One region of the Turicibacter bilis genome, then DNA from elsewhere that is predicted to be linked to it. Evidence: a T-box and tRNA genes for the amino acid it is inferred to sense, from the RefSeq annotation. Region 1 holds a T-box; the other regions hold tRNA genes.
What was found. A T-box is a leader RNA that pairs with one kind of tRNA and senses whether it is charged. The one in region 1 lies ahead of trpS (tryptophan--tRNA ligase), so its partner is inferred to be a tRNA-Trp.
Positions count from the first base shown of each region.

Region 2: it encodes a tRNA-Trp, which carries the amino acid that the T-box ahead of trpS (tryptophan--tRNA ligase) is inferred to sense. The anticodon was not compared.
Region 3: it encodes a tRNA-Trp, which carries the amino acid that the T-box ahead of trpS (tryptophan--tRNA ligase) is inferred to sense. The anticodon was not compared.

Region 1 covers NZ_CP071249.1:417,025-421,527, reverse strand. Annotated here, with positions in the region: gene J0J69_RS02085 (hydroxymethylglutaryl-CoA lyase-like TIM-barrel protein) at 1-286, opposite strand, end outside; gene J0J69_RS02080 (hypothetical protein) at 581-1,027, shown strand; gene J0J69_RS02075 (DJ-1/PfpI family protein) at 1,064-1,642, opposite strand; gene trpS (tryptophan--tRNA ligase) at 1,859-2,857, opposite strand; T-box leader at 2,935-3,148, opposite strand; gene J0J69_RS02065 (DEAD/DEAH box helicase) at 3,188-4,503, opposite strand, start outside.
Region 2 covers NZ_CP071249.1:2,453,188-2,457,690, reverse strand. Annotated here, with positions in the region: gene J0J69_RS11890 (carbohydrate ABC transporter permease) at 1-47, opposite strand, end outside; gene J0J69_RS11885 (DUF1189 family protein) at 220-1,011, opposite strand; tRNA gene J0J69_RS11880 (tRNA-Leu) at 1,286-1,374, opposite strand; tRNA gene J0J69_RS11875 (tRNA-Cys) at 1,395-1,468, opposite strand; tRNA gene J0J69_RS11870 (tRNA-Gly) at 1,474-1,547, opposite strand; tRNA gene J0J69_RS11865 (tRNA-His) at 1,558-1,633, opposite strand; tRNA gene J0J69_RS11860 (tRNA-Trp) at 1,647-1,720, opposite strand; tRNA gene J0J69_RS11855 (tRNA-Thr) at 1,728-1,803, opposite strand; tRNA gene J0J69_RS11850 (tRNA-Leu) at 1,977-2,065, opposite strand; tRNA gene J0J69_RS11845 (tRNA-Cys) at 2,086-2,159, opposite strand; tRNA gene J0J69_RS11840 (tRNA-Gly) at 2,165-2,238, opposite strand; tRNA gene J0J69_RS11835 (tRNA-His) at 2,249-2,324, opposite strand; tRNA gene J0J69_RS11830 (tRNA-Thr) at 2,330-2,405, opposite strand; tRNA gene J0J69_RS11825 (tRNA-Val) at 2,419-2,494, opposite strand; tRNA gene J0J69_RS11820 (tRNA-Glu) at 2,501-2,577, opposite strand; tRNA gene J0J69_RS11815 (tRNA-Asn) at 2,591-2,667, opposite strand; rRNA gene rrf (5S ribosomal RNA) at 2,680-2,788, opposite strand; rRNA gene J0J69_RS11805 (23S ribosomal RNA) at 2,841-4,503, opposite strand, start outside.
Region 3 covers NZ_CP071249.1:1,062,562-1,067,064, reverse strand. Annotated here, with positions in the region: gene tnpA (IS200/IS605 family transposase) at 97-570, shown strand; gene J0J69_RS05220 (rhodanese-like domain-containing protein) at 767-1,054, shown strand; gene J0J69_RS05215 (phosphatase PAP2 family protein) at 1,286-2,128, shown strand; tRNA gene J0J69_RS05210 (tRNA-Glu) at 2,294-2,370, shown strand; tRNA gene J0J69_RS05205 (tRNA-Thr) at 2,379-2,454, shown strand; tRNA gene J0J69_RS05200 (tRNA-Trp) at 2,469-2,542, shown strand; tRNA gene J0J69_RS05195 (tRNA-His) at 2,545-2,620, shown strand; tRNA gene J0J69_RS05190 (tRNA-Gly) at 2,625-2,698, shown strand; tRNA gene J0J69_RS05185 (tRNA-Glu) at 2,947-3,023, shown strand; tRNA gene J0J69_RS05180 (tRNA-Val) at 3,030-3,105, shown strand; tRNA gene J0J69_RS05175 (tRNA-Gln) at 3,113-3,187, shown strand; tRNA gene J0J69_RS05170 (tRNA-Lys) at 3,193-3,268, shown strand; tRNA gene J0J69_RS05165 (tRNA-Leu) at 3,308-3,396, shown strand; tRNA gene J0J69_RS05160 (tRNA-Arg) at 3,405-3,481, shown strand; tRNA gene J0J69_RS05155 (tRNA-Pro) at 3,490-3,566, shown strand; tRNA gene J0J69_RS05150 (tRNA-Met) at 3,586-3,662, shown strand; tRNA gene J0J69_RS05145 (tRNA-Ser) at 3,682-3,774, shown strand; tRNA gene J0J69_RS05140 (tRNA-Met) at 3,796-3,871, shown strand; tRNA gene J0J69_RS05135 (tRNA-Asp) at 3,875-3,950, shown strand; tRNA gene J0J69_RS05130 (tRNA-Phe) at 3,961-4,036, shown strand; tRNA gene J0J69_RS05125 (tRNA-Asp) at 4,046-4,121, shown strand; tRNA gene J0J69_RS05120 (tRNA-Lys) at 4,131-4,206, shown strand; tRNA gene J0J69_RS05115 (tRNA-Leu) at 4,246-4,334, shown strand; tRNA gene J0J69_RS05110 (tRNA-Arg) at 4,343-4,419, shown strand.

The sequences.
Region 1 (4,503 bases):
GAATCTTTCCTTGTGGTCCACCAAGACGATGTAGCATTTCATACAGTGTTACCATTTGATCAACGGTATAGGGTGCGCGTGATTGTTGTCCATCTCTAAATGATGTATCTGTTATAAAGATATCATCTGGCATACGTATAGGAACCCGCGTATGATTAAATGTCACCTTTGGAATTTCATCATACGGATAAACATCGCGATAAAGATTTGGATCTTTAACATCATTTAATAAATAATTAAATTCAATCGCTTCCATTAAATTCGTTCGGTTATTAAATTTAATCATCAAACTCATCCCCCTATCTATGACTGACTTATACCAAAAACACAACTTTTACCAATTAATGGTATTGTAGCATGCTTTATACGAAATATCAGTAACTTTGAAAATTGTTTTACTATCTTTTTAAAATCAAACGTTCCTTTAAACTCATCCTCATTATAAAATGGGATAAAGTAACATAAAAAGCGTTTTTAAAGGTCGGTTTTTATCATTTTTTAGGTTTTCATTATTTACATTGTAAAAATCTTGTGTTAAATTAAATAACGTTCGCCAAAAAGTGTAGCAATGGAGGTCAATATGAGACTACAACAAATGATATTTGCAGCTTTTGCAAGTACTGTTTTACTGATTGGGTGTCATGAGACACCAAACGTGGTTGCATCTTCAGAAGTGACGCCAATCATGAACATACAAAGCCAAATGAACCTTAATGAAACCATCGAACCATTAAGCCTAACTCAAGACATGACATTAATGCAACATGTTAAATATATAAAAGAAGAAATTAAACACGTCGTTTTACAATTTACCCAATCTTTTTCATCAGTTCAGATGAAAACTGTGTTCCAATCATTACAAGACATGATCGATTCACAAATCGCTTTTATGAATGATTCCTCACATTTATTTATGAGATTAATCGAATTTGAGGATTTTTATCCAAGCTCATATAAAGGAATTGAATCATATATAAAAGAAGAACAAATCATTATTCATGGTGAATTAAAACCCTTAAATATATAAAAAAAGGTTAACTCCAATGTCAGAGTTAACCTTTTTTTATGCTCCTTTAATCAACTTCGCAAATGCATGCTTCTCTTGATGGTTTTGAAATAATTTAAACCAAGCACAAATTTCTAATGTGAAATCTAAAAAAGCAATGCTTTGTGCCGTGATAATATGTCTGTCACGTACGAGTCGCTTTTCAATACAATTATCGCGCGGGAATGGATCTTGGATTCCATAGACATATTGGTATTTCGTTGACCACTGCGTTAAAGGTGTTGTATAAGTCGCTTCATCTAAGACACCTGATTTAGCTAACATGATGGTTCCAGCTGTTCCAATCGCTGCTAATAGTTTTCGCTCACCATGATAGCGTTGAATTAATTTAACTAGTGAAGGTTTAATATCAACCTCTCGCCCCCCACATAATATAAGTCCCTCAGTATCTAAATCAACGACTTCCGCAAGGGTACAGTCAGGTTCAAAGTTGAAGCCTGATTGTGCTTTGACGACACGATCCTCATAAGCGACCGTTATAATATCTTTCCCTGCATCTGAATGTAAGACATGACAAATAAACGTAATTTCATAATCTGTCATCCCATCAAATAAAAAAACCAAAACTTTCCCCATATTTAGCCCCCATCTAACTCATCTTGCGTTCAAGTTATTCTCATTTTATTTGAAATTGCCATACCTTGTCAACGCTTTCCCCAGTAATGTTCAATAATAGAACTAAACTGTCCTTAAGTCCGAATGTTCGACGGAAAAAGTTGCTAAGAAACGTGCTTAATAGATTACTCAATCAAAGAAAAAGGATAGCTTTTCTGAGCTATCCGTTCTAAATGATTATTTTTTGCGACCTAATCCCATTTTATGTTCCACTTTTTTTACTTTTTTGAATGCTAGTTTATTCGCTTGTTCTGCCCCACGATCTAATACTTCATCAATAATTGGTGAATTTAATAATTCTTTCATACGATTTTGGATCGGTTCTAATTCAGCCACGACTACTTCAGCTAAATCAGATTTAAATTGTCCGTATCCGCATCCTTCATAGCGAGCCACGATTGAATCAATTGATTCTCCAGTAATCACTGAGTAGATTTCTAATAAGTTTGATAATCCTGGTTTATTTTCACGGTCAAATGCGATAATTCCATCTGAATCCGTCACAGCCGATTTAATTTTTTTACGAATGACATTCGGTTCATCTGTCATTAAAATGAAGTTACGTGGGTTATCATCTGACTTGCTCATTTTCTTTGTCGGTTCTTGTAATGACATAATACGAGCCCCTGTCTTAGCGATTAATGGCTCAGGAATTTTGAAAGTTTCTCCAAAGCGGTTATTGAAACGCTCTGCTAAGTCACGAGTTAACTCTAAATGTTGTTTTTGATCATCTCCAACTGGTACAAAATCAACATCGTATAATAAGATATCAGCTGCCATTAAGACTGGATACATGAATAATCCAACACCGATTCCTTGTCCTTTAGCGGCTTGCTTTTGTGATTTATCTTTAAATTGAGTCATGCGCTCTAATTCACCCATGGATGTGTTACAAGTTAACATCCAAGCTAATTGCGTATGCCCTGGTACTTCTGACTGAACGAAGATCGTTGCTTTTTCTGGATCTAATCCACAAGCTAAATATAATGCAGTTAACTCTTTAATTTTTTTACGTAATTCTAAACGATCTTGTGGGACTGTAATCGCATGTTGATCAACAATGAAAAATAAACATTCATGCTCATCTTGTAATTTCACGAAGTTTTTTAATGCCCCTAAATAATTTCCAATAGTTAATGTTCCTGATGGTTGAATTGCAGATAAAATTCTTGCCATAATTTCGACTCCTTTATTAAGTTTTAATCATCCTTTTATTGTTTATCTAAATAAAAAAACGTCCTCTATCTCAATCGATAGAGGACGATAAAAACCGCGGTACCACCTCAATAGAATAAATCCTTGTTTATTCCACTTCATACTCATAACGGGAGTTTACCGGGTTCCTTACTCTTTTTATTCAGGTTCCACTCATGAGCCCATTCATTTAAGACATTTATCGATTCACACCACCCATCGACTCTCTTTAAAATGACACTTAAACTACTATTTCTCAATCAAAGGTTTATTATTTATTATCATTGTATGAAAAGCATCTCACTTTGTCAATTAAAAATCATCATCACTTTCAAAAAGTGCGGTTAACTCTTCACTACTTAATTGAGTAATAAAGGTTTCTCCTTCTTGAACGATTGCTTCAGTTAAATCACGTTTTCGCTGTTGAAGACGTTCAATTTTCTCTTCAATTGTATTTTTAACGAAGAGTTTAAATACTTGAACCGTTTTTTCTTGACCGAGACGATGTGCACGGTCTGTTGCTTGATTTTGAGCACTCATATTCCACCATGGATCATAATGGATGACGACGTCTGCCCCGGTTAAGTTTAATCCCGTTCCACCCGCTTTTAAAGAGATTAAAAAGACAGGGGTATCATCTGAATTAAACTGTTCCGTTAATGCTAAACGCTCATTCGTTTTTGTTGAACCCGTTAACATTAAATGTTTGATTTCTTTAGCCGTTAATTCTTTAGATAAAATATCTAACATCGATGTGAATTGTGAGAAAATCAACACTTTATGGCCTGTAGAAATACATTCATCGACTAATTCTAAGCAAAGTTTTAATTTTGCGCTTTCCCCTTTATAGTTTTCTAGATATAATGATGGATCACAACAAATTTGACGTAAGCGCATTAACAGTGCCAAGATTTTAATACGGCTACGTTCAATGCCTTGCTCTTGAATCTCTTGATTCATTTCTTCTTTCATTTCATAAACCATCGCGTGATATAAGTCACGTTGCGTTTTATCCATTTCACAGTACATACTAGTTTCAATCTTCTCAGGTAATTCTTTTAAGACGTCCTTTTTCAAGCGTCGTAAAATGAATGGAGCCACTTGTTGATGAATCCGACTTAATAAATTCAGATTCTGTTGCTTCATGATAGGCACTTCATACTTCTTCCTAAACTGTGCGTATGTTCCAAAGTATCCTGGTAAGATAAAATCAAAGATCGACCATAAATCTGATAATGAATTTTCAATGGGGGTCCCAGTTAAGGCAAATCTAATTTCACTATTTACTTTTTTCACAGCTTTTGCACTTAACGTCGTATGGTTCTTGATATAATGTGCTTCATCTAAAATACAGTATCTAAAGCTTTGGGATTGATAACTCTCCACATCGCGACGTATTAAGTCATATGACGTAATGACGATATCAACGTTAGAACTGTCTTGAATGAGTTGCCTTCTCGTCGCTGGATCGCCATGAATAATCATAGTTGTTAACCCAGGAGCAAATTTATGAATTTCACTCTCCCAGTTATAAATGAGCGAACTTGGTGCCACAATGAATGATGATTTATTGGATTGACCCTTCTCAGATAATAAAACAGAAATGACCTGTAATGTTTTTCCAAGTC
Region 2 (4,503 bases), 750 kb from region 1:
CCCCATACAATAGTAGATAATACTGCTGCCAATTTTGGTTTTTTCATTTTCTCCACCTGCCTATTTCTTGATTTATAAGTCGCACCTTATGAAAACTCTTCCCCTCACAATAATTAAATCGCTTTCAAAGTGCTATACATATATAATACATGGCAATTATAGTAAAATAAAGTGTGTAAGTGGTTACACATATGCGTTTTTTTCATAAAAAAAACAAGGCTAGTTGCCTTGTTCTTGATTTCCGACTAAATATGGAATGACTCGACGTCTATAGACAAAGTAAGCTACAAGTGGTGCACCAATATTATAAATGAGCATTGTCAAACCTACATTGAACATTCCTACAACTAAAGCCATCACACATGGGAATGTTGATGAATAAATCACAATATTTAAAACTTCCTTATATGATAAGAAACTCGTATGCCCAAACTTCAATAACATCGATAAAGCAGCCACTACGAACGTAAAGACAAACGTTGATAACACACCTGTCTGATAAGCCCCTAACACAAATGGCACAACAAACATTGGCTTAATTGAAGAAGCTACACGACCAAAAACATCCTCATAACTCGCATCATCAAAATTTACTCCTTCAAAATAAGAATAACCAACTTCATATTGTCTATCTTGTTCAACAAAAACTAGATGATCCTGATTGAAAACAACACCATTATTTACTTCATTTACATCTCCGTTAAATAACACCTTAACCCCATTACTCAAATTAATCTCAGCAAATTCAGAACATGTCAACGTACCACTTTGCACACCACATCCCACTGGAAGAGAATCCACAAAACGATCTTGATCCGTTTCTGTTAACTGCCAAATCTTTTGGTCCCAACGATACGGCGCATCACCAATTAAAATAAATGCAAATGGCGTCATCTGCATAAAAGATAAAATAATTAAAAATAACAAACTAATTAAAATCGGTGTTTTTCTTAGAGCAAATACTGCATCAATTGAATACGTCGTCTCTAACATCAACTTTAACCTTTTCATATCACACACACCCATCCTATAATCTCAAAATCCTCGTACAACAAAATATACCTACTAGAATTTTTATTATAATCTAGTCCATCAACTAAGAATTATAACAGAGTTTTCAAGTAAAGTATAAAATATTACACTATCTTCCCTAATCTGCAGAAATATTATATCAAGTATTAGAAAACACAACCATATGTAATCGTTATCACATTAATCTAATAAAAAAAGTATCCTTTGGATACTAGAAATAAAAAAAGAGTATTACTACTCATTATAACAAAATTGGTGCCTAGGGCCGGAATCGAACCGGCACGGGTGTCACCACCCGCAGGATTTTAAGTCCTGTGCGTCTACCAGTTCCGCCACCCAGGCACATCATTCATTAAATTATTTGGAGGCGCCAATCGGATTTGAACCGATGATCAGGGAGTTGCAGTCCCATGCCTTACCACTTGGCTATGGCGCCTTGTATGGAGCGGGTGAAGAGAATCGAACTCTCACAGTCAGCTTGGAAGGCTGAAGTTCTACCATTAAACTACACCCGCTTATTATTAATGGGGCGACTGATGGGAATCGAACCCACGAGTGTCGGAGCCACAATCCGATGCGTTAACCACTTCGCCACAATCGCCATTTAAACTCGTTGGCAGGGGTGGCAGGAATCGAACCCACACTAACGGTTTTGGAGACCGCTGTTCTACCGTTAAACTACACCCCTATTTATCTGGTGCCGGAAGCAGGACTTGAACCCGCAACCTACTGATTACAAGTCAGTTGCTCTACCAATTGAGCTATTCCGGCAAAATGTATCATTTTGATACATAAATTATTATATATCAACATAAATAAAATTGCAATAATAAATTTCTTTATATTTTTATATCTAATACGTATGGTACCTTACTTTATATCATATATAAGCAAACTTCATTTATGACATAAAAAAAAGAGTTATTTACTCATTATAATAAAATTGGTGCCTAGGGCCGGAATCGAACCGGCACGGGTGTCACCACCCGCAGGATTTTAAGTCCTGTGCGTCTACCAGTTCCGCCACCCAGGCACATCATTCATTAAATTATTTGGAGGCGCCAATCGGATTTGAACCGATGATCAGGGAGTTGCAGTCCCATGCCTTACCACTTGGCTATGGCGCCTTGTATGGAGCGGGTGAAGAGAATCGAACTCTCACAGTCAGCTTGGAAGGCTGAAGTTCTACCATTAAACTACACCCGCTTATTATTAATGGGGCGACTGATGGGAATCGAACCCACGAGTGTCGGAGCCACAATCCGATGCGTTAACCACTTCGCCACAATCGCCATACTGGTGCCGGAAGCAGGACTTGAACCCGCAACCTACTGATTACAAGTCAGTTGCTCTACCAATTGAGCTATTCCGGCAGTTATTTAATTATGGTGGAGGATGACGGGCTCGAACCGCCGACCCTCTGCTTGTAAGGCAGATGCTCTCCCAGCTGAGCTAATCCTCCACTTAATGGTGACCCGTACGGGATTCGAACCCGTGTATGCATGCGTGAAAGGCATGTGTGTTAAACCGCTTCACCAACGGGCCATTAAGTAATTAATGGCGCCCCAACTAGGACTCGAACCTAGGACCCCTTGATTAACAGTCAAGTGCTCTAACCAACTGAGCTATTGAGGCAGGTTTATTTTGGCCCAGCGACGTCCTACTCTCGCACTTGCGTACTACCCTCGGCGCTAAGGAGCTTAACTTCTGTGTTCGGTATGGGAACAGGTGTGCCCTCCTTGCCATCATCACTAGACCATTGAAAGATGTTGTTAATCTTCCAAAACTAGATATCTTCTTCAGTTTCTTTGGTTAAGTCCTCGATCGATTAGTATCAGTCCGCTCCATGTGTCACCACACTTCCACTCCTGACCTATCAACCTCGTCGTCTTCAAGGGATCTTACTTCTTTCGAATGGGAAATCTCATCTTGAGGGGGGCTTCACGCTTAGATGCTTTCAGCGTTTATCCCGTCCACACGTAGCTACCCAGCTATGCTCCTGGCAGAACAACTGGTACACCAGCGGTGTGTCCATCCCGGTCCTCTCGTACTAAGGACAGCTCCTCTCAAATTTCCTACGCCCACGACGGATAGGGACCGAACTGTCTCACGACGTTCTGAACCCAGCTCGCGTACCGCTTTAATGGGCGAACAGCCCAACCCTTGGGACCGACTACAGCCCCAGGATGCGATGAGCCGACATCGAGGTGCCAAACCTCCCCGTCGATGTGAACTCTTGGGGGAGATCAGCCTGTTATCCCCGGGGTAGCTTTTATCCGTTGAGCGACGGCCCTTCCATTCGGTACCGCCGGATCACTAAGCCCGACTTTCGTCCCTGCTCGACTTGTAGGTCTCGCAGTCAAGCTCCCTTCTGCCTTTACACTCTTCGAATGATTTCCAACCATTCTGAGGGAACCTTTGGGCGCCTCCGTTACTCTTTGGGAGGCGACCGCCCCAGTCAAACTGCCCACCTGACACTGTTCCCTGACCCGATAAGGGCCACGGGTTAGAACCCCAGTGACACAAGGGTAGTATCCCAACAGCGACTCCACCAAGACTGGCGTCCTGGTTTCTTCGTCTCCTACCTATCCTGTACATGTGCCACCAGTGCTCAATATCAAGCTACAGTAAAGCTCCACGGGGTCTTTCCGTCCTGTCGCGGGTAACCTGCATCTTCACAGGTACTATGATTTCACCGAGTCTCTTGTTGAGACAGCGCCCAGATCGTTACGCCTTTCGTGCGGGTCGGAACTTACCCGACAAGGAATTTCGCTACCTTAGGACCGTTATAGTTACGGCCGCCGTTTACTGGGGCTTCAATTCAAAGCTTCGCTTGCGCTAACCTCTCCTCTTAACCTTCCAGCACCGGGCAGGCGTCAGCCCCTATACATCACCTTGCGGTTTAGCAGAGACCTGTGTTTTTGATAAACAGTCGCCTGGGCCTATTCACTGCGGCTTGCTTTCACAAGCACCCCTTCTCCCGAAGTTACGGGGTCATTTTGCCGAGTTCCTTAACAAGAGTTCTCTCGCTCATCTTAGGATTCTCTCCTCGCCTACCTGTGTCGGTTATCGGTACGGGCACTTATTAAATTAACCCTAGAAGCTTTTCTTGGAAGCGTGACGTCAGTTGACTTCGCCATTCGGCTTCGGCATCACAGCTCAATGTTATGCCATGCGGATTTGCCTACATGACCACCTCACTGCTTACACGTGAATCCAATCACACGCTCAACTTAGCCTTCTCCGTCACTCCATCAGTTTAATAAGTGGTACAGGAATATCAACCTGTTGTCCATCGGCTACGCCTTTCGGCCTCACCTTAGGTCCCGACTTACCCAGGGCGGACGAGCCTTCCCCTGGAAACCTTAGGCTTTCGATGGATAGGATTCTCACCTATCTTTCGCTACTCACACCGGCATTCTCACTTCTAACCGCTCCACAGCTCCTTCCGGTACTGCTTCACCGCTGTTA
Region 3 (4,503 bases), 650 kb from region 1:
AGCTTTTAGCGTGGTAATAAACATAAAAAAACCTCCTAATGTATAAGATAAAAAAGGTTTCCCGACCACTTTATCAATACATTAGGAGGTTTATCCATGAAGGACAACAACAGTTTAGCACATACGACTTGGAATTGTAAATACCATATTGTGTTTGCGCCGAAATATAGAAGACAAGCTATTTATGGAAAATATAAAGCAAGTATTGGACAAATCATTAGAGAACTCTGTCAAAGAAAAGGGGTAGAAATTATTGAAGCAAATGCATGTCGAGATCATATTCATATGTTAGTCAGTATTCCTCCAAAACTAAGTGTATCCGCATTTATGGGCTATTTAAAGGGAAAAAGTAGCTTAATGATTTTTGATAGACATGCGCATTTAAAGTATAGGTATGGGAATCGAAAATTTTGGTGTCGAGGATACTATGTAGATACAGTAGGAAGGAATAGAAAGAAGATAGAACAATACATCAGAGATCAACTTCGAGAAGATTATCTAGCAGATCAGCTAACCTTATTTGAAGAATATGATCCATTTACAGGACAAAAAAATCCAAAGAAAAAATAAGAGATCCTTTTAGGATCAGTGAGTAAAAGTGGTGCAGAAGGGAAACCGATTCAGAGGGCCTTTGGCCCTGGCCGGTAACAGAGGCTTTCAGCCGCAGAGAAAACCACCAGTTCTACTGGTGTTTTTTTAAAAAAAGTATTACATTGTTATTTAATGAGATAACGTGTTAGAATGAAAAGATAGCAAGGTGAATACAATGAAATCAGTCCATATTAATGATATAAAATCAAATTTAAATTCAATTAACTTAATTGATATTCGAGAAAGTATAGAGTTCTTATCGCTGCCTAAATTAGCACAAGCTACACATATTCCAATGTCTGAATTACTTCAAGCTCCAGAAGATTTTTTAAATAAAGAAATATCGTATTATTTAATCTGTCGATCGGGGGCCCGTACTTTTCGAGTAACAGAATATCTTGAACATCTAGGTTATGATGTTATTAATGTTGAAGGTGGCATGCTTGAATACTATAGTAAATAAAAAATTCTCTTCTTAAAAGAGAATTTTTTATTTATGGTTATCCTGAGAGTAATAGGTGGTCTAAGTAGGATGTTAACATAATAAAATATATTATGATAATATTTCTAAACTAGGAGAGAGGACTATTAGAGAGAAAATAGAAAAAAATTTTGAGTTAAAGTGTTTATATAGTCTTATTTAATTTATCGTATAGGGCTAGTAATGAAAAAATAAATAAAGGGGGATATCATGATGGAACTAGATATTCTAAGATTCATTCAGAGTTTTCACACACCATTTTTAGATCAATTATTTGAAATGATAACGATACTTGGTGAAAGTTCACTAATTATCTCTATAATTTTAGGAATATATTGGTGTATTGATAAAACAAGTGGAGAGTATGTTGCTTACTCCTTGTTTAGTAGCTTAATGCTGAATAATACAGTCAAAAATATTGTAAAAGCTAAAAGACCAATTGGTGAAGAAGGGATTCGCTCACTTAGAGTTCATACCGCAACAGGATACTCATTTCCAAGTGGTCATTCTCAAGCAGCAGCCTCAACTTACGGAGCACTATATCTTTTATTAAAAAAATATAAGTATTCTATTTTTTTTATCTTAATTATTATATTAGTTGGATTATCTCGACTATATTTAGGAGTACATTATCCAAAAGATGTTGTAGGTGGGATAATTATTGGTAGCTTAATGAGCTATATTACATATAGATTGTTTGTGAAAGTAGAAAATAGAAAATTACTATATTTATTAACGTTATTGGTATTCTTACCTGCTATCTTTAATTCATCTAGTGATTTTGCTAGATCAATAGGAGGATATAGTGGCTTCGTATTGGGGATATGGTTTGAAATGAGGTATGTCAATTTTCAGCTGAGTAGAAGTGTTTTTAGGCGAACCATGTGCTTTATAATAGGAATTAGCTCCCTTCTTAGCATAAAAATGTTATTTAGCTGTTTTATGGTGGAAACTGATTATGCAAAATTTATAAGCAATATGATTATTTCGTTTTATGGTTTTGGTCTGTATCCATATTTGTTTAATAAGGTTAGCCTAAGGAGTAGAATCAATTAATTTTACTCCTATTTATTTTCGAAAAAAGCATTTGACATTATTCGACAATGATGATAATATAATAAAGCGTTGAACAGCAATGAGAAAAAAAGAAAATAAAGATAAAAAAGTGTTTGACAGAAGTCGACAAAGATGATAAGATAATCAAGTCGCACTAAGGGAACAGGCCCGTTGGTGAAGCGGTTTAACACACATGCCTTTCACGCATGCATACACGGGTTCGAATCCCGTACGGGTCACCATTATATAAGCCGGAATAGCTCAATTGGTAGAGCAACTGACTTGTAATCAGTAGGTTGCGGGTTCAAGTCCTGCTTCCGGCACCATTAATTAAATAAGTAGGGGTGTAGTTTAACGGTAGAACAGCGGTCTCCAAAACCGTTAGTGTGGGTTCGATTCCTGCCACCCCTGCCATGGCGATTGTGGCGAAGTGGTTAACGCATCGGATTGTGGCTCCGACATTCGTGGGTTCGATTCCCATCAGTCGCCCCAATACGCGGGTGTAGTTTAATGGTAGAACTTCAGCCTTCCAAGCTGACTGTGAGAGTTCGATTCTCTTCACCCGCTCCAATATGATTATTAACATCATTTAAGGTGTTTTTGATTGTAATGTATATATTTGTTAGAATTGACCTTTTTTTGAAGAAAAGTAAGGCTTCTAATAGAAATCAGACAGAAAACATTTGATGCTATTCAACAATAATGATAATTATAATACAGCGTTGAATAGCAATAAGAAGAAAAGAAAATAAAGATAAAAAAGTGTTTGACAGAAGTCGACAAAGATGATAAGATAATCAAGTCGCACTAAGGGAACAGGCCCGTTGGTGAAGCGGTTTAACACACATGCCTTTCACGCATGCATACACGGGTTCGAATCCCGTACGGGTCACCATTAAGTGGAGGATTAGCTCAGCTGGGAGAGCATCTGCCTTACAAGCAGAGGGTCGGCGGTTCGAGCCCGTCATCCTCCACCATAAACATTGGGCTATAGCCAAGCGGTAAGGCAACGGACTTTGACTCCGTCATGCGCTGGTTCGAATCCAGCTAGCCCAGCCAATGATGTCCTGCTAGCTCAGTTGGTAGAGCATCTGACTTTTAATCAGAGGGTCAGAGGTTCGAGTCCTCTGCAGGACACCATTTTCAAAAAATAGGCGCGTGCCTTGAAATAAACGAAATGCCTGGGTGGCGGAACTGGTAGACGCACAGGACTTAAAATCCTGCGGGTGGTGACACCCGTGCCGGTTCGATTCCGGCCCTAGGCACCAATTAAATAGCGCCCATAGCTCAATTGGATAGAGCGTTTGACTACGGATCAAAAGGTTAGGGGTTCGACTCCTCTTGGGCGCGCCATAAAAGTTCGGGAAGTGGCTCAGCTTGGTAGAGCACCTGGTTTGGGACCAGGGGGTCGCAGGTTCGAATCCTGTCTTCCCGACCATTAAAAATAAATAACAAAAGGCGGAGTAGCTCAACTGGCTAGAGCGTACGGTTCATACCCGTGAGGTTGGGGGTTCGAGTCCCTCCTCCGCTACCAAAGAGAATATGGATAAAATGGAGGAATACCCAAGTCCGGCTGAAGGGATCGGTCTTGAAAACCGACAGGGCGTGAAAGCGTCGCGGGGGTTCGAATCCCTCTTCCTCCGCCATATTAAATTTAAATATAACATCGCGGGGTGGAGCAGTTGGTAGCTCGTCGGGCTCATAACCCGAAGGTCGCAGGTTCAAGTCCTGTCCCCGCAACCAAAAGGTCCAGTGGTGTAGCGGTTAACATGCCTGCCTGTCACGCAGGAGATCGCGGGTTCGATTCCCGTCTGGACCGCCATTTTAAAAAAGGCTTGGTAGCTCAGTCGGTAGAGCAAAGGACTGAAAATCCTTGTGTCGGCGGTTCGATTCCGTCCCAAGCCACCATTCAATAAAGGTCCAGTGGTGTAGCGGTTAACATGCCTGCCTGTCACGCAGGAGATCGCGGGTTCGATTCCCGTCTGGACCGCCATTTTAAAAAGTCCTGCTAGCTCAGTTGGTAGAGCATCTGACTTTTAATCAGAGGGTCAGAGGTTCGAGTCCTCTGCAGGACACCATTTTTAAGAAATAGGCGCGTGCCTTGAAATAAATGAAATGCCTGGGTGGCGGAACTGGTAGACGCACAGGACTTAAAATCCTGCGGGTGGTGACACCCGTGCCGGTTCGATTCCGGCCCTAGGCACCAACTAAATAGCGCCCATAGCTCAATTGGATAGAGCGTTTGACTACGGATCAAAAGGTTAGGGGTTCGACTCCTCTTGGGCGCGCCATTAAATGATTTAATGGCCCGTTGGTGAAGCGGTTTAACACACATGCCTTTCACGCATGCATACACGGGTTCAAGTCCTGCTTCC